2 regions of the Paenibacillus sp. FSL R7-0652 genome follow, and region 2 is predicted to be linked to the other one. Evidence: a T-box and tRNA genes for the amino acid it is inferred to sense, from the RefSeq annotation. Region 2 holds a T-box; the other holds one or more tRNA genes.

Region 1 (9,057 bases), 1.4 Mb from region 2:
AAGTCTTCGATTGGATAAAGTATAATTCCACAGAAAACTCCATACCTGATCCCAGAATGTCTTCGAGCTCGCCAAGGGTAGAAATATACTTATTATTCAACACTATGGCTAGTCCGTCGATCGCGCAATCTCCACCATCTCCAGTAGAAACCGATGAAAGATTAAAGTTGGAGATGTTTTTTGGGAAAAGGATTGAATAATTGATAAACTTCTCGAAATTCCTGTCCGTTAAACCGCCACTTATCCCGAATTCGGACAAAAATTTCTCAAAATATCTATTTGTTATTAAATCCACAGTATTACCACCTATTCTTTAAAGTACAATTCGTAATTTAATCTCTTTCCGGCCAGCCAATAGGTATTAACCCATCAATACCTTTTTTCCACCGTTTTTTAACTGCTTTCATATACTCCGTATGGTTCTTAAAATAAGCATGTTCAATCACAATTATCTGCAAAGACTCTCCACGTCTGACCTCATTAAATAGCATGTTAAAATACTGCAACAATGCTTTTGTATCATTATCCCTTTCTTCCCCAATCTCGACCATTTCTGTAACGTCCTCAGAAGGAAAATAGGGACGACTTATCTGATCAAATAGTAAAACACCAGGTACTGGACGATTTAGTTCTGCGAAATGTCTATGCATGGCAAGCATCATTGATATATGAAGACTTAAATAGTTTTCATCTGAGCCAACATCTCTCATGTATTCGATGCGAGTAGGTAAAGATACTCCTACTTTGAAGTCACGCAAATTTAAGTACAGTGGATTATTTTTATACCTATCCTCAAAAGGTAGGTCCGAAATAATCTCCTTAGCCATAGCAGCTATTCGTCTCTCTACATTTTCAAGCGCTTCTTTTTTTGATTCTACATCAATTTCTAAACTAAGATTCTTAATACGCTCACTTAGTACTGAAAGGTCTGATGAGAATGATGAGGTGGATTTCGAAGCCACCTTTCCTACAGAATCTAAATAAAAATTAACTACTCCAACCAACCTATTCCTTCTATCTTTTAAATCCAGACCGGACTCTAATTTTTCATTATCTTTAATAAGGGCTCCTATCTGGACATTAATAGAAGAAATCTTCTCTTCTGCTGAAGCAAGTAACTCGGTTAGATAAGTGATATAACTGTCTAGGCTTGGTCGCTCTTTTTCAACATTATCAAGATCAAATTGGACTTTCTTGACAGTCTCACTGATCTGTTTAATGGGTTCGTTAACTTCTTCAAGATTTTGTTGACAAAGTGGGCATGAAACTGGATTAACCGGATTTTTGAAAATATCAATCACAGAAAGACGTCTTTGTTGAGTAGTTGCTGTGCTCTTGAAATCCCGCGCAAATTGTATAGATTTCTTGGCATAATTAATTCTTTTCTTAATTGAAATAACCTCATTTTGCTGAGCATTTAATTGCTCATACAAATCACCGAGTCGTTCCTCGACTAATGAAGAATCCGAATATGGATTCCATTGAGCAACCTTATGTAACATACTATTTACAACCGTTTCAGTTGCCCCGAAAGGTAACGCTTCACACAATCCCAATTGTGTTGCTTGATGCAAAAGAGTATGGGCATTGGTACTCATCGTAATTTGCTCGTCTTCTGAACTGTTTTTTTCTAACCTCTTCAACTGTTTTTTTAAATTTTTAAGTTCAATCTCCTTTTCAATTGTAGCCTCATCAGTTATTCCAAAGTAATAGGGCAAAGCATCTATAATTGTCTGAAGCCTCTGGTAATCATCAAGCCCTCTTATCAACGTATTTTTATTAGTAATAATATTATCATCCTGTAATAAATACGGCATTGCACTTCTTATTGAAATCGTATGTCGATCTCTTTGTGAGCCAAAAACTTCACTTTGTACGTCTCCAATTCCAATTAATCTCTCAAATTTTTTTAATGCCCCAGCAATATTCGTCGACGATGGAATTTCATCGGCTTGATTAGGAATAGTAATATTTCGTCCATTAATAAAATGCATATCAGAACTCGATTTGTATGGGGCGCGTGGTACTCTTCTAAACATTGCAAATTCAGTTTCATTTTTCTTCCAAACAAGACCCACCCATGAGACACATCGTCTGACATATGTGGGTATGTGACATTCGCTTGATCCTAAAACATAATCAATGATTTCAGGGAGAGCCGACTTTCCAGTCTGAGAGTCGCCAGTAATAATATTTACTTGCTCTACTTCAAAAGTAATCTCATGTCTACGATCATCGTGACTGTATAATAGAATTTGACGAATATTCCATCTTTTCATAACGTTAACCCCAAACTATTTAATATGCTGGATGTCGAGTTAATCTGGGTAAACCATACACCCAATTTGTTTGCTGCACCAATCATTTCTCTAATCTCATCAGAATTATTTTTTAACCGACTCTTCATTATTCCTTTGCTACCAGATTTTAAAGTCCCATTTGCTTCAAATATTATAATTCCATTCGAAGCACCAAAAATAATAGCATTTCTAGTTAAACTCGCCGTTTTATTGATTCTTGTGTCAAGGTTAATTAGTATTTTTTGGCGACGAGTAATCCAACTGTATAGTCCAGTTGCTGCATTAGTGCCTTTAAAATCATCCCTAATTGATTGGGAGAGCACCAAGGGTAATGGTAAAAAAATTAAAGGGTACGGGCAACCGCTTCTTTTCCCAGTCTCAAAACCTTCTAAAAATGACCACAATAAAAGTGATGTTAAGGCAGGGTTTGTTATGGAAAAAACATCCGATGAAGTCATTGGTTATCACCCAGCATTTCAATAAAATTTGGGTGCCAACCTACTTTTAATTCTTCAGATAATTGTTGATACGATCCTTGAATTAAAAAATGTTGTTTCCACTCATCTCGTATTGGATTTATATAAAGATGTGCGTCATTATGCGTCCAGTCAAGCAACTCTAAACCTTTCTTTTTACAGAGATTATCTTCTTCACCTTCTAAATCTTCTTTCATTGGCTCATGACGATCAGCCCAGGTCTCGATTAATAGTTGATCGTAGTCATTAAGCTCTAACGCATTCAATATGTCATCTGTTATCCATTTTTCACGTTGATTTCTTGCTCGCCATCTTGTTACCGCTGCTCTTTTCTTTCTGCTATAGCCTCCATCAACTAGATCGATTTGCTTTTCCATAAAACCGCCTAGCTCACCAGAAATTGATACTGGGGATAATTTAGAAAAATCATCTGGGAGGTTATTATCCTGAATTTGCGCAATCAAACTTTGTAGCTGAACTAAAAGTTCAGTCTTAGTAATTTTTGATGAAGAAAGTGTTCTTCTGTCCCACCACTCCAATAGTCTTTTTGCAATTATAGGTCGAATTTTTCTCACTACCATTTGATCCAATTGATCAATGACCTTATTCTCAATCTGTAAAATATTAAAGTTGTCTATACGAACCGTTATCTTTTCTAATAGTTTCAACCGCTGATTTGAACTAAGTTGTAAAAAGGTACTACAACCCGGATACTTATTCGCAAATGGTAACTTGTTAGAATTTATAGCAACTGCTCGTTCTCTAGCTTCAGTTACGAATTTGGCTTCTTTTGTCAATAAAGCTACTATGTCATGTCGATCTAAGTCTCCACTTACTAACTTATATAATGGATTGGTTTGAGTAATGGTATCTCCTGTAACGAAATACATCTTGTGTTTATCAGACTCGGCGTAAGGAGACCAAATTCTAAGAGTTTTCCATAAACCATCGTTTTTTATTGTAAGTTCATGTGCATCTCCCGTACTATGCTTCAGTTGATATAGCCTTGTATAGTTACCTTTCAAAACTATATCATCTTCGGCCTCAATGCTAACCTCATTAGAGTCGTCATCCGCTTCTTTCCAAAGTACAATCAATGCATAAAGAGGCTGAAAACGATATCCTAACATTGATGCTTGTGCAGAATGTATATTTCTGGACATAACTCACCCCTTCTCTAATAATGACATTTGATCTACTCTTTCTTACAAAATTCGTCATAGATTGTACCACATCCTTCCAAACAAACGTTCTATTTTGTCGCATTATAGACCTAAAGAATTATATATTATACCCCTGATACCTATACAGATAGGTAGTCCTCGCGAGAGGCGATCAATACGCCAGAGACGTTCAAACGTGCCCGGCCTTTTTTACCCCCATCACAATATAAGGAGGAAGATTTTATGAACACCAATCGCAATGAAGAACTTAAACGACTGATTTCAGAATGTTTGCCGGAACGTCCTGACAGCTACCCGATCCAACAGCTATTTGATCAATTTCCGACAACTGTTGAATTAATGACGTATCAGAGCAGCAGCTAATGAGTATTAAAGGACTCGGCATGGGCAAGGCGCGGCTGTTAAAGCTAGCTAAATCCCTTACTATCCCTACTTACGAGCAAACAACTATACGCCCCCCTAAAGACGCATTTAACTTGATTGAACCGAACTTCGGATTTTCGACTAAAGAAAATTACACTTGTTTGTTTCTCAATACTAGAAACAAAGTCCTCCACTTTGACAATATTTCTATTGGCTCTCTCAAGACTGCTATCGTTCACCCTAGAGAAGTTTTTCGTGCCGCGATTAAACATTGTAGCGCTTCTCTTATATCTGCTCATAACCATCCGAGCGGTGACTCTACTCTGTCTCCAGAAGACTGCCGAAAAAGCCGAAATGCCACAAAAAAATATCTTAGTTTGACCAAATGTGTGACCACGCCTTCAAATCATCACTATTTAGGCAAAGAAAAAAGCCTTCAAACACTCTGAAGTGCACCCCTTAGAATAGACATTGGAAAAACCCCTGGGTTTAGCCGATGAAATTCTAGGGGGTGTATTTTTATGGCGATTCAGGGACAGAAGTTTAAAACGTATTTGGAGACGTTGAAAAATGAGGCTATTCGTCTGCACACGGTTGAGGGTTGGACTTATCGAAAGATTAATGAGCATTTGGGGATTCATGACCCAGGACGAATGAAACGCTGGATGCGAAAATATCGGGAACAAGGTGAGTTTGGACTGATGGATCAGCGAGGGCGACGTAAAGAATACTTGGACCAAGACCGTTATGTCCAAAAACTGAAACGGGAGAATGAGTTGCTAAAAAAGTGCTTGGTCATCTGGAAGGAGGAAGCAAACAAGAAAGATTTCAAATCATAGAAAAGGTTGCAGCATGCGGTGAGATCCAGAAACTCTGCCATGTGTTTGGTGTGTCTCGAAGTGAATATTATGCTTATATACAACGTAAAAGAATCGATCGTGCTGCCACAGCGAAAAAACAGGTGCTTCAAACGTATCATCGCTATGAAGGAAAATATGGTTATCGACAGCTCCAATTGTTCCTTTGGCAAGATCAAGGAATTTGGATGAACCACAAAAAGGTGCTCCGCCTGATGCAAATGCTCGGTATTCAATCCAGGATTCGTCGTAAACGGCGCCCCAACAGTTCGTATGCACCTGCGCAGCGTGTAGCAGAGAACCGCTTAAAGCGAGACTTTAGCGCTAAACAACCGAATCAGAAATGGGTCACAGACATTACCCAATATCGTGTGGGGGAGCGCTGGATCTATCTTTCAGCCATTAAGGACCTGTTTAATAACGAGATTGTGTCTTACGAAATAGGTGAACGTAACGACAATGAACTCGTGCTGCGTACATTCAGAAAGGCGTTTGCAAAGCAAAAAGACGTGACCGGACTCGTCGTTCACAGCGACCAGGGATGTAAGTAACACGTCTCAAGCTTACCACGACATGCTGCCAAAGGTTGGCGCCCGAATCAGCATGTCTCGACGAGGAATTTGTTATGACTATGCCTCGATGGAGAGTTCTTCTCGCATCTCAAAACGGAAGGACTCTATCCTTATCATATCCGAACCGTTGCCGAAGCACAAAGAAAAATTGAAACATATATCCACTTTTACAATCGAAAACGGCCACAACGGAAACTGAAAAAACTGACGCCGGTAGAGTACCGACGCCAGTTTGCAACCTAGGGTCTTTTTTTAATGTCTACTAAATGGGGGTCTTGACCACTCGGAAATCCTTGTGTTTAAAGGCTTTTTTAATTATGGAGCCTAGGGGGATCGAACCCCTGACCTCATCGCTGCCAGCGATGCGCTCTCCCAGCTGAGCTAAGGCCCCAGGATATGTAATGATGAACTTGTTCAGCTCTGCTAAAATTAATTTTTACAGGCGACTTCTATATCATATAAAATCCCTTCTGGACTGTCAATACCCTTTTCAACCGCCGAAATCATATGGAGAAGAACATTCATGTTACAGGCTGAATGAGCCCCGGATTGTTCTTCTCCCTTTCCCCACGGCTCTAGTCCTCCAGATCTTCTTTGGACAGCAGTGATTTCAGTTCTTTCATAAACATGTTGATGTCTTTGAATTGACGATACACCGAAGCGAAGCGCACATAAGCTACTTCATCCACCGGAAACAGCTGCTCCATTAACAGCTCACCAATCTGGCGGCTCTCTACCTCAGCTTCGGCTGTGTTCCGCAGCGATTTCTCCACTTCAGATACCATCATCTCCAGCGTTTCCACGGATACCGGACGCTTCTCACAAGCACGAATCAATCCACGGAGGATTTTGTCGCGACTGAACTCTTCACGGCTGCCATCCTTTTTAATGACAATCAACGGTGTTTCTTCGATCATTTCAAAGGTTGTAAATCTTCTCGCGCACTGCTCGCATTCGCGGCGGCGGCGAATGGATTTGGATTCATTCGCTGGTCTGGAGTCCAGCACTTTGGTACCCAGATAACCACAATAAGGACATTTCAACTTCAATCACTTCCCACATTTTCTTTTTTCCACATATTCCCTGAGCATATCTTGTTATGAAAATCGCACTCGCGACACATAATACTTTTACCAACCCGCGAGGAGGTGAACAGCAATGGCACAAAGCAACGGTAACTCCAATAACTTGGTTGTAACTAAAGCTTCCGCAGCTCTGGAGCAAATGAAATATGAAGTAGCTCAAGAACTCGGAATCAGCATCCCACAAGATGGATACCAAGGTAACATGACTTCTTACGAGAACGGTTCGATCGGTGGATACATCACGAAGCGTCTGGTAACAATTGCAGAACAGCAATTGGCAGGTCAATACCAATAATTATCTGCATCGTAATACGTTACACAGAGGAGCATGGGGCGGCCGGTACACCACCGGTCTGCTCCGTGCTTCTCCTTATCTTTTGACTAGCCATCGCTCTAGAACGTATCGTAGATCTTCACATACTGATTATAATAGTAAATAACCCGTTGTACATAGTGGCGTGTTTCGCCAAAAGGAATATCTTTCACCGTTTCGATTGTGCCATCCCATACACCATTTTTCAACCAGCTGCTGACCTTCCCTGGTCCGGCATTATAGGCTGCAATCATCACAATTTCGTTGCCGTTAAACTGGTCTGACAGGTTTCGAAGGTACCATGTGCCCAGCTGAATATTCCGCTCAGGTTCATGTTTTAATTCTTCCAGCGAAGTGGGTGGAATTTTCGCCTGTTCCAAAATCCAATTTGCCGTATCCGGCATGAGCTGCATTAATCCGATTGCACCGCGCTTGGATTCTTTGCTCGTTTTGAAATTGGTCTCCACCCTGATAATGGAAGCAACCAGAAACGGATCAACCTCATAGCTTTGAGACTGTGCCCGGATCTCTTCCTTATATTCAATGGGATAAAACCATGCCATCCAGTTCGTATTTAGAAATAACACAAGTACAAAGGAAACAAACATAATCAGCAGTACACGTTTTTTACGCAATATTCTCATAACAGACCCTTACGCGTTAAAAATGATTCAAGCTGCTTCTCTGTCTCGGACCATGAACCGCTGTTATCAATGACAATATCCGCACGCTCTCTTTTGCGTTCAATATCCATCTGTGCGGCAATTCGTGCTTCTGCATCAGCCTTGCTCATCTGATCGCGGTTCATCAGCCGTTCCAGCTGTACAGCTCGGGGTACATACACGACCATAATTTCCGTAAAACCATCCTCAAGCCCCGACTCGTACAGCAGCGGAATATCCGACACCACCAGCTTGTCCGGATGTTTCAATTCGTATGCAGCCGCTCTCTCACGCATTTCCTTCCGGATCGCCGGATGAGTAATGGCCTCAAGCGCTTTTCGTTCCTCAGGGTGCTGAAAAACGATACTCCCCAACTTTTTCCGATCCAGCGTTCCATCCTCATGCAGTATGGCTTGTCCAAACCGCTGAACAGCGGCAGCCAAAACGGGATGCCCAGGCTCCATGACTTCCCGGGCGATAACATCTGCATCGATGAGCAGTGCTCCCTTACTGGCGAGATAGGCGGAAACACTGCTTTTGCCTGTCGCGATTCCGCCCGTTAAGCCTATATTCATCGTCTCACCTCATAACAGCTTTATTACTCCTCAAAACAACTTGAATATTCCCATAATCATTAACAGCAGGGCCGGCAGAATCGAAAGCTTCTGCATCCAGCGCTGTGCTGCGAACCGAAGTCCTACATGCATACCGAGCGACAGAAACGCACCGCTGAACAACGCAATGACCAGAGCCGTCCACAGCGTAGGAAAACCGAGCAATGCCGCTCCAAGCCCAGCACCGAACGCATCTAGTGACAGCGCAATCCCCAGCCACATCGCTTCCTGCGCAGAGATACTTCCTGAGTTATCGATATCCGCCTTCGAAGGGCTGCGCAGAATCTGTATGACCACGCCAAGTTTACGCAATTCCAATGTAAATACCATGCGCTCCACCGATCCATCCGTTGGAGAAGGCTGCACTTCCAGAACCATTAATTGATTCCTGCCTCTGGCTGCAAGCCCAGGATCCGCTGCTGCATTTTCCTGAAGCAGTCTCTCCTTCGACACCGCACTCTCCGCTTCCTCACGTTCTTTGCCCCGTCTAAGAATCAGCTGCAGTAGAGACCACGCACCGATCACAATCAGAATGACAGCTCCAACAACGGAAGCTGCGCCCGGTGTCACGACATGGGACAATAACACCCCCACCTGCATGGACAAAGCGATAACCAATCCCGAACACAGT
Region 2 (9,057 bases):
GGGTGGACTGAAGCACCTCCAGTTGTAAATAACAGAGCACCGCTTTGCTTATCCAACATATCCGGAAGCACTTGTTTGACACTCGATAAAGCACCTAAAACATTATATTGAAATTGGTATAACGCATTTTCTTCAGTTACATCTAATGTTGGCGCTACTGAGTCAAAGCTCGGCGTTGGACTGTACTCAAGAACATCAATAAACCCGTATTTCTCTTTAATAGCTGCAAACGCCATTTCTATTTGTTCTTTATTCAATATGTCCGCTTGAAAAGAAGCAGCTTCGATTCCCAATTGTTCTAATTCAATAACCAGTTGGTTCAACTTTTCTTCATTTCGCGCAATAAGCGCGACGCGGAAGCCATGTTGTCCGAATTTCTTTGCAATGGACATCCCTAAACCTGCTCCTGCTCCAACAATCGCTATCGTTTTCATCTAAAATCTCTCCTTTAGTTAAAGTTAATTATCAACCAGATAAATAATGGTCAACGTGTTGTATATTTATCTTTTGTTTATTATGATGAATAAAAGGTCAGCCTTCAATGTTTAATAATTTTGATTTTGAGAGATAAAATACAGTTTCAACTTAAATGTCGTATATCTAACAAAAAAAGTTAAGGGAATGAGTCATAATGAACAAAAAAACCGATTTGCGTATCCTTCGCTCCAAGCTCTCGATAAAAAAGGCGTTTATAGAACTTCTTAATGAAAAGGGCTACGAAGGAATTACGATCCAAGATATAGCCGATAAGGCGATGATTAACCGAAATACATTTTACCTTCATTATCAGAACAAACCCGATTTGTTAAATGTATCAATGGACGAATTATTAGATGAGTTAAAGAGTACACTCAAGCTTTGTTCGAGCAGCAAATCTCCTATAAGTGGCTCTATGCTTGAACAACTGATGCAAACCATACTGGAGAAAATTAAGGACAATATCCCCTTTTACAAAGCATTCTTACTGGATGAGAACAGAATTTATGGTTTTCAATCAAAAATGGAGGAGATTATAAAAAATACAGTGGAAGATGGCTTGGATCATACGCCCCTGAAGATTTCGAAGGAATTATTACTTCAATATATCGCATCTACTTTTATGGGTATTGTAATATGGTGGGTTAGAAATGATTTTTCTTATACTCCAAATGAACTTGCTTCTCAATTCGGAAAAATTCTAACTCATGGACATTTAACAGCTGCAGGTATTCCAATCAACGATTAAGTGATTCAATGGTTACGAAAGAAGCTGGTGAGATAGATGTGCTTTTATTCATTCACAATAGTTTCACTTAGGACTTCTTAGATAACTACTCAATTCGAAATAACACAATGTTCTTGTCCATTCAGGCCAAAGAACCAAGTTTTTGTCCTCCGCACGGGACAAGAACTTGGTTCCTTAATGGAAAAGGAATTATAGCAAAAGGAAATCAATTAAGAGGAAGACTGTTTTTTCTGTCATTAAATACATCTAATATATCAAGATCATCAAATGCCAACAGAATAACGTTGTTACAGATGGCAATCCTAAAATATCAGCTATTGTTCCACTTTTTTATTAATTACTCCTTTAATCCTTCTGACTCCAGCAGCAGAAGATTGTTCTTTTTTAATACTGAACTGTCCTAAGTTTGTTGTATCTTCTACATGAGGTCCCCCACACACTTCTCGACTCCAAACGTTCCCTTCGTTATCTTTGATTGTATACACCTTAACGATATCCGGATACTTATCCCAAAAATTCCCTTCAACATTACTTTCTTTCGCTTCGATTTTAGGCATCTCTGAAATATAGATAACTGCCTTTGATGAAATCGCATCATTCACATACTTTTCCACCGCAGCTAGTTGCTCTGGCGTAAGTTTTTCATCATGGTTGAAATCAAACCTTAATCGTTCTGAAGTAATATTACTTCCTTGTTGATGAACATGATCACCTAAAACTTCCCTTAAACCAGAAAGTAATAAATGAGATACCGTGTGCAGCGCTGTTGTTTCCGTTGAATGTTCAGCTAATCCACCTTTAAATTTACCCGCAGAAGCAGTTCTGCTCTTCTCCGTATGTTTCTTTGCCGCCTCTATATAAGACACCTTGTCTACCATGCTGTAACCATTTTCAGTTAGAAACTCTTCCGTTAACTCCAAGGGAAACCCATATGTTTCGTAAAAATAAAAGGCATCTGCACCTGTAACTTTACCCTTATTCTTAAGATGGTTTTGTATTTCAGATTCTCCTTGCTGTAAAGTTCTATGGAAAAGATTTTCTTCCTTATTTACTACTTCGATAACTTTCTTTTTATTACCGATCAAATCTTCATAAGCTGCTGCTTCATCTATATAAACCTCAGACAACTCGCCCACAAAACTTCTTTGTATACCTATTTTTTTACCTGCACGAATCGCCCTTCTTAATAACCTTCTTGTTATATACCCTGCATCACTATTAGCTGGCTCCGCGCCATCATTAATTAAAAAAACAGCCGCTCTCACATGATCAAGTATGATTCTAAAAGACTTTAAATCGTCAGTATATTGTTTACCACTTAACTCCATCAATTTTTTCTTGGGATTAAGGAAGAAAGCCGTATTATAAATATCCTTGTCACCATTAAGGGCTGCTGCAACCCTTTCTAATCCGCCTCCATAATCCGTATTGGGATTTTGCATTTTTACAAATCCTATGTCTTCTTTTTTGTAACACATAAATACGTTGTTCCCAATTTCTAAAAACCTTTCGCTTGCAGAAGCAGGATGATCCAGTGAATCTCCGCCTGGTTCAAAATCATAGAACATTTCACTATCAGGCCCACCCGGTTCACCAATAGGCATATTCAATGGACTTCCGGCTCTACTCCACCAATTTTCTTTTTCATCATATAAGAATATCCTTCCACCTCTAGATACCCCATATTGATAGGGATCATCTTCAATGATGGGTTCTATACCCACAGATTCAAATTTTTCTGACCAGATTCGAATGGCTTCCGTATCTTTCTGTATATTCAAATCATTACTTCCTATAAAAGCACTGATATACAGCCTGCCAGGATCCATTCCTAATTCGATAATATGCCAATTCCAAATGGCATCAATTTGCTTTTTCTTATAGTTATTTTCATTTGCTTTAAACTCCCATCGACCTATCATTTCAAAAAATGTCAGATGAGACGTATCTCCTACTTCGTCAATATCCACTGTCCTTAAACACTTCTGAATATTAGCAATATCATTACCGATCGGATGCTTTTCCCCCAATAAATAGGGAACCATAGGCTGCATTCCACTTCCTGTAAACAACGTCGAGGGATCATTTTCTGGTAACAAGCTGGATGAGGGCACATGACTAGCCCCTATTCCTTTCATAAAATCAACATATGATCTCCTTAACTCATCTGGTGTCATTCTCACCATGCTCAATCCCTCCATCAATATTATTTATTCTAAGCAATAAAACAAAAAAGCCCTAAGCTGACATGTTTCTTGTCAACTTAGGGCGAACTATTATGTCCGTGTTACCACCTAACTTCAGATTGCTCTGCACTCGATCAGTACGGGATTTCTCCGATACTGTTTCCTGAATAACGGTGGAACTCCGTTGAAGCCTACTAAGATTCTTCTGTTCGGTTCACAGCTCCGAGACTGCTTCACTATTAGATCAATGAAGATTCGCACCAACCATCTTCTCTCTGTGAGATCCCTAATAGCTACTATTTCTCATCATAGCCTTTTTGTTTTAAATTAAGCCAATGCTATCATACTTAATTAACTCCGTCAATTAACATTTATGTTAAATTTTCGAAAGGACGGGAATTAGTCAATCTGTCCTTATAGAAAATCTAGTATGACATTTTTGTTAGTTAGGTTAAGCCAAAATGTTCTGTTAAAATCTCCACTAAACATTGCTTATAAACATTTAAATCATATGAAGAATTGTTTGCCTTTACCTTAGCTATGTTTATGTTATTAAAAATTTCCTCTTCCAATTCTCTTCTTGCCTTAAGAACCTGAAGAGTTCCCTCTAACCCAATGTAACCAAAATTTTTCCCATATCCTTGATTTGTATAATATTCAATAAAACCCTCTGACCATTCTTTAGGTCTTTCCTTAACCGCTTTTCTGAAGGAATGCTCGAGATCATTCTGTTCAACGTAAATCAATAAGGGATTAAGTCTCTCTACAATTTTTTCTAGTTCTTTAATGTAGCTGGCGACATCTTCATGCGCTGCACCATATTTGATCATTCCTATTGTTATAGGATTTTGCATAAAACAGCAATCAAAAATGTAAGTGTCTGAACCATTCAAGGCACGTTTAGTAAACTGCTTCCATCTTTCTGTAATTAGTTCCTTGTTGTGATCTAATGTTAATTCATAAACATCGTTTCTGAAAATTGCAGTTAGCAATTCATTTGGAATCTGGGTCGCATCTTCATTTATCATTTTTCGATATTCAAGGAAATAATGGTTGCCTTCATTAATAATACGATTATTTAATAAATCTCTAAATTTTTCATGGTTATTTAACAATTCATCGTATTCTTCTTTCTTAAAACAAGCTACTCCATCATAGTCAGCAGGATGATCCAAGTTCCCTTCCAAATAAAGCTGAGTTTTAATGTTCGTATCCGTTAGAATTTCATGGACCAATCGAGCAGTTGTTGTTTTCCCGAAGCCTGGTATTCCCTCAATTAAAATCAATTTAGGTTTCATAAAATTTCCTCCATTCAAAAATTTGGAGGATAAGCAGGTACGAAGTAATTCGAGATGCGTTTTCCCAATCAAATAAAAAAGCGAATACCAATAGGTATCCGCGGAATAGGTTTATGAAATACCTTGACCTGCATACCCTGTAAGAATAAATGAAAAAATGCCAAATAAAAGATCGTTACTTTTAAAGGCATATTTTAATTTGTTTATCTTTACAGGTTAATCCACATGATAAGATTATGCTCCTTTGTATGCATCTCATGACTGATTTTACCAATAAAAATGTAGAAATACAATGAAACGTAAGGATCTCCTTTAACGTAACTGTTTTATTCTTTTTTAACTAAGGTTTCCATTAGCTAACGAAAGCCGCAGAGTTGACTTGAGATGATCAATATGATTTGGACACTGCAGCTCTTTCTCAAATTCCGTATCCCTATCTCTTGTATCAGCAATTTTTAGAAGAAATGTTCAATCTTTAATTCTAGAAAGTACAGCAAGGATGCAGCTGATAATCCTGACCTTTGAAAACTTACCGTCTTACATTCGTCAGTGTACTACCCCATTCAGCGACTGGTTCAAGCCAGCTTACGATTCTATCATCAATTAAATTGGTGAGCAAACCTTCATACTCAGCACGATAAGGTTTGTTTAGTTCGTGTTGAATCCAACTTTCTTTTGTACCCTGCCAGATCTCATAGATGACAAGATCATCCGGATGATCAAGATCATCGGAGACGATCGCATTGACAAAGGTAGCTTCACTCTTGAAGTTGCTAATCATTGCAAATAGACTTTCACGGAAAGCTTCTTTCTTACCAGGCTTAATTTTAAAACGTATATTGAGAATTATTTGATTGTTGTTTGTTGACATCACTAAACACTCCTTTTATTAATTTTCATCCTCATCACAAGTTTTATTATGTACTATGAAGTACGATTAAAATAGTACGTACTTTTAAGTTATATAGTAACTAAAAAGTAATAATTGTGATGAAGTACAGAATAAATAAAATTATTCTATTCTACATTTAATCTCCGATATTTATCCTTGATCCATGTTTTCTCTGCATAATCCTGCCCCCAATTACAAAGAGCTCGCAAAGTGGGTTCAAGTGACATGCCCATTTCTGTAATTGCATATTCCACTTTTGGTGGTACCTGGTTATACATTTTTCTTTTAATCAAATTATTACTCTCTAACTCCCTCAATGACTGTACTAACATTTTCTGTGAAATTGAAGGTATGAGCCTTTTCAACTCACCGGTTCGTTTAGGTCCTTTTATTAAGTAATACAGAATTAGAGGTCTCCACTTTCCGCCAATGACATCTAACGTAATTTCCAGATCACAATAAACAGTTTTCAATTGAGAAACACCATCTCTCATTTAATTTCCATTATTATAGTACACTTCTGGTGGAACAACGCAACTGATCCTCCTATCAAAAAAGCAGCTCCGTCAGGAGCTGCCTCATGTTATGCTTTATCTTGTAATCTAATCTGTTTCCGCTAACCGCCAGCTTACTCGGCATCCGGATAAGGATTGATCTTCTGGATCGTTCCGTCTTCGTTGTATTTCAGCTCGGAATATTTAACGCAGCGCTTGTGGTTGACGCCTTCCGACAGGGAGCTGTCGTGATAGAACAGATACCACTTGTCTTCAACCTGCACAATGGAGTGGTGGGTTGTCCAGCCGATAACCGGAGAGAGAATCTCACCTTTGAACGTGAATGGTCCCATCGGGTTCTTGCCGATCGCATATACGAGCTTATGCGTCGTTCCCGTAGAGTAGGACAGGTAGTAATAGCCGTTATATTTATGCACCCATGGGCCTTCAAAATATCTCCGGTCCTCATCCCCGGCCAGAATCGGATTTCCGTCTTCATCGACAATCGATATCTCGGCAGGTTTGTCCTGGAAGGAGAGCATGTCGTCGCTAAGCAGTGCAGCTTGGGGTCCAAGCGCCGGCTGGTCAGGAGCCGGTCCTTCTGCATCCGGAACGAAGCTCCCGGTCTGCCATTTCTCCAGCTGGCCGCCCCAGAGTCCGCCGAAATAGATGTATGACTGATTGTCATCATCCACCAGTACGGCCGGATCGATACTGAAGCTGCCTTCCATATAATTCGGCTGCGGCTTGAACGGGCCTGCCGGAGAGTCTGATACCGCCACACCCAGACGGAAGATGCCGTCATGATCCCGTGCCGGGAAGAACAGGTAGTAGGTATTGTTCTTATAAGCGGCATCCGGGGCCCAGAGCTGCTTAGAGGCCCATGGAATATCTCTCAGATGCAGCGCTTCGCCGTGATCGACCACCGGGGAATTGATGTTGTCCATCGAGAGGACATGATAGTCTTCCATTTTATACTGGTCGCCATTATCGTTGCTCGGCTCGTCATGATCGAGGTCATGGGAAGGATAGATGTAGATTTTGCCCTCGTAGACATGGGCGGATGGGTCCGCAGTGAAGATGTGGGTTACGAGCGGCTGGTGGGGCTTAGGTAGTTGTTGTTGTTGTTGTTGATTCATAAGGCATCTCCTTTGGTATTGGAATGATAGATTCCTTCATAGTAAGCAGGGCTGGCGTTCTCTGTACCGATGACGGAGGCGTGCAGCCCCAGGCAGACCCCGGTGAAGCTGAGGTGTTCAGCCGCGCCGTGAGTCCTGCATGTTCTCCTTCAGTTTCGGGCGTGAAGTTCAGGCTTAAGCCCTTCTCCATCCGGTGATGCTGCCGGCTGAGGTGCGTGAACATGTGAGGCACTTCATCGTCCAGCATGTAGGTATTCCCGCACTCGGTCCAGGAATAGTGCTCAAATATCGGGCGATTACGGGATTACGGTAAAACTTTGAATGCATCGTACCCTTCCTCTGAACTCAAAGCAAGCGTTTACAATCTTTAATGTTATTGTACAAGCCCCGATTGTTCTTTCCTATACTCATACTAAAGATCTTCCCCCATAAAAATGTACAATTCCCGCCTATCCCATTATACTGGAAATATACACCTATTGCTCGCGTTTTGCTTACTCGGGTGGACATTATTTAATTGTGATTGTACATTCCAATTCTCAGGAGGTTTTCTGCCTTCTGAAAACCAGTTATAACCATTGTTTATCCAAACTTCTCTCCACATTCGAAATGATTCCTCATTAGTGCAAAACTTCAGAACATCCTTATTAATGGATGAGTCAGCGGATATAGGTTCGTTGACTCATCCTGTAATTTTGCAATAATAAACTCGTCCGCAATAACGCCATGCCATTTAATTCATTACGCATCTCTGTATCAGCATTAACATCATCAAGAATGATTCTTTTGTTTCTTATTATAGTACGTCTCCATCACTTGATAAATAGATTCGCTTTTGATGGGTTTACTAATGTAATCATCCATTCCTGCCTTCAAGCATCGTTCCCTATCCCCTCTTAGAGCATTTGCAGTCACTGCAACAATATATGGACCGTCTTCAGAAGATCGATTCTCTTTGAGGGCTTGAGTCACTTCAAACCCATTCAATTTAGGCATATGCACATCCATAAACACAATATCGTATGCATTTCTCTCAGCAGCCTCTAAAGCTTCTTTTCCGTCCACGACATGATCTACGAAGTGTCCCTTTTTTTCAATCATTTTACTAAGGACAAGCCGATTCATTTCATTATCCTCAGCAATCAAAATATGGAGAGGGGTGTCTTTGTTAATAGTCTGAGAGAACTCTATGCGTTGGCCAACTTCTTCATTGTTCATTTTAAAGCATGCCGTGAATATAAACGTTGTGCCAGGTTCATCTGAATCCTCAATCCATATATCTCCATGCATGAGTTCTATCAATTTTTTGCTGATTGCCAGTCCCAATCCCGTTCCTTGCGTTTTGCGGGTCATAAAGTTGTCCAATTGGTAGAATGGCTCAAATAATTGCGGCCTTTTCTCTGCTGGAATCCCCACACCTGTATCTTTGACTTTAAACTTGAGAACCACGTTTTCATCACACTGCTCTTTAACAAGTACTTGAATTTCTATGCTGCCTTCGAGAGTAAACTTCACAGCGTTACCGATGATATTAGTAAGTACTTGTTTTAAACGAGAGGCATCACCATAAAGCGGAATGGGAAGCGCCTCATCCAAACAAATCCGAATATCTAACTTCTTTTCACGGATCAAAGGTTTTACGATTTGCACCGTTTCTGTCACGATTTCCTCAAGATCAAAAGGATCAACTGCTAAATCGGTTTTTCCAGACTCGATCTTAGAAAAATCAAGGATATCATTGATAATCGTAAGCAGGGAGTCACCACTCTTTTGGATAATCTGAATATATTCCTTTTGCTCCCCGCTCAGTCCCGGAGTATCTA

The links. The T-box of region 2 lies ahead of MKY97_RS15455 (alanine--tRNA ligase). A T-box ahead of a tRNA ligase gene usually reads a tRNA of that ligase, here a tRNA-Ala.
Region 1: it encodes a tRNA-Ala, which carries the amino acid that the T-box ahead of MKY97_RS15455 (alanine--tRNA ligase) is inferred to sense. The anticodon was not compared.

Annotation. Positions count from the first base shown of each region.
Region 1 covers NZ_CP152001.1:2,084,148-2,093,204, reverse strand. The annotation lists gene MKY97_RS09645 (AIPR family protein) at 1-295, opposite strand, end outside; gene MKY97_RS09640 (DUF3732 domain-containing protein) at 333-2,279, opposite strand; gene MKY97_RS09635 (three component ABC system middle component) at 2,276-2,758, opposite strand; gene MKY97_RS09630 (ABC-three component system protein) at 2,755-3,939, opposite strand; gene MKY97_RS09625 (hypothetical protein) at 4,183-4,323, shown strand; gene MKY97_RS09620 (JAB domain-containing protein) at 4,323-4,772, shown strand; gene MKY97_RS09615 (transposase) at 4,845-5,162, shown strand; gene MKY97_RS09610 (IS3 family transposase) at 5,111-5,731, shown strand; tRNA gene MKY97_RS09605 (tRNA-Ala) at 6,071-6,143, opposite strand; gene nrdR (transcriptional regulator NrdR) at 6,328-6,795, opposite strand; gene MKY97_RS09595 (alpha/beta-type small acid-soluble spore protein) at 6,911-7,132, shown strand; gene MKY97_RS09590 (lytic transglycosylase domain-containing protein) at 7,231-7,794, opposite strand; gene coaE (dephospho-CoA kinase) at 7,791-8,387, opposite strand; gene MKY97_RS09580 (MntP/YtaF family protein) at 8,418-9,057, opposite strand, start outside.
Region 2 covers NZ_CP152001.1:3,453,854-3,462,910, reverse strand. The annotation lists gene MKY97_RS15465 (SDR family oxidoreductase) at 1-434, opposite strand, end outside; gene MKY97_RS15460 (TetR/AcrR family transcriptional regulator) at 632-1,225, shown strand; gene MKY97_RS15455 (alanine--tRNA ligase) at 1,540-3,411, opposite strand; T-box leader at 3,487-3,730, opposite strand; gene MKY97_RS15450 (hypothetical protein) at 3,858-4,709, opposite strand; gene MKY97_RS15445 (antibiotic biosynthesis monooxygenase family protein) at 5,239-5,580, opposite strand; gene MKY97_RS15440 (helix-turn-helix domain-containing protein) at 5,727-6,095, opposite strand; gene MKY97_RS15435 (glycoside hydrolase family 43 protein) at 6,230-7,066, opposite strand; gene MKY97_RS15430 (hypothetical protein) at 7,052-7,210, shown strand; gene MKY97_RS15425 (hypothetical protein) at 7,203-7,481, opposite strand; gene MKY97_RS15420 (PAS domain S-box protein) at 8,006-9,057, opposite strand, start outside.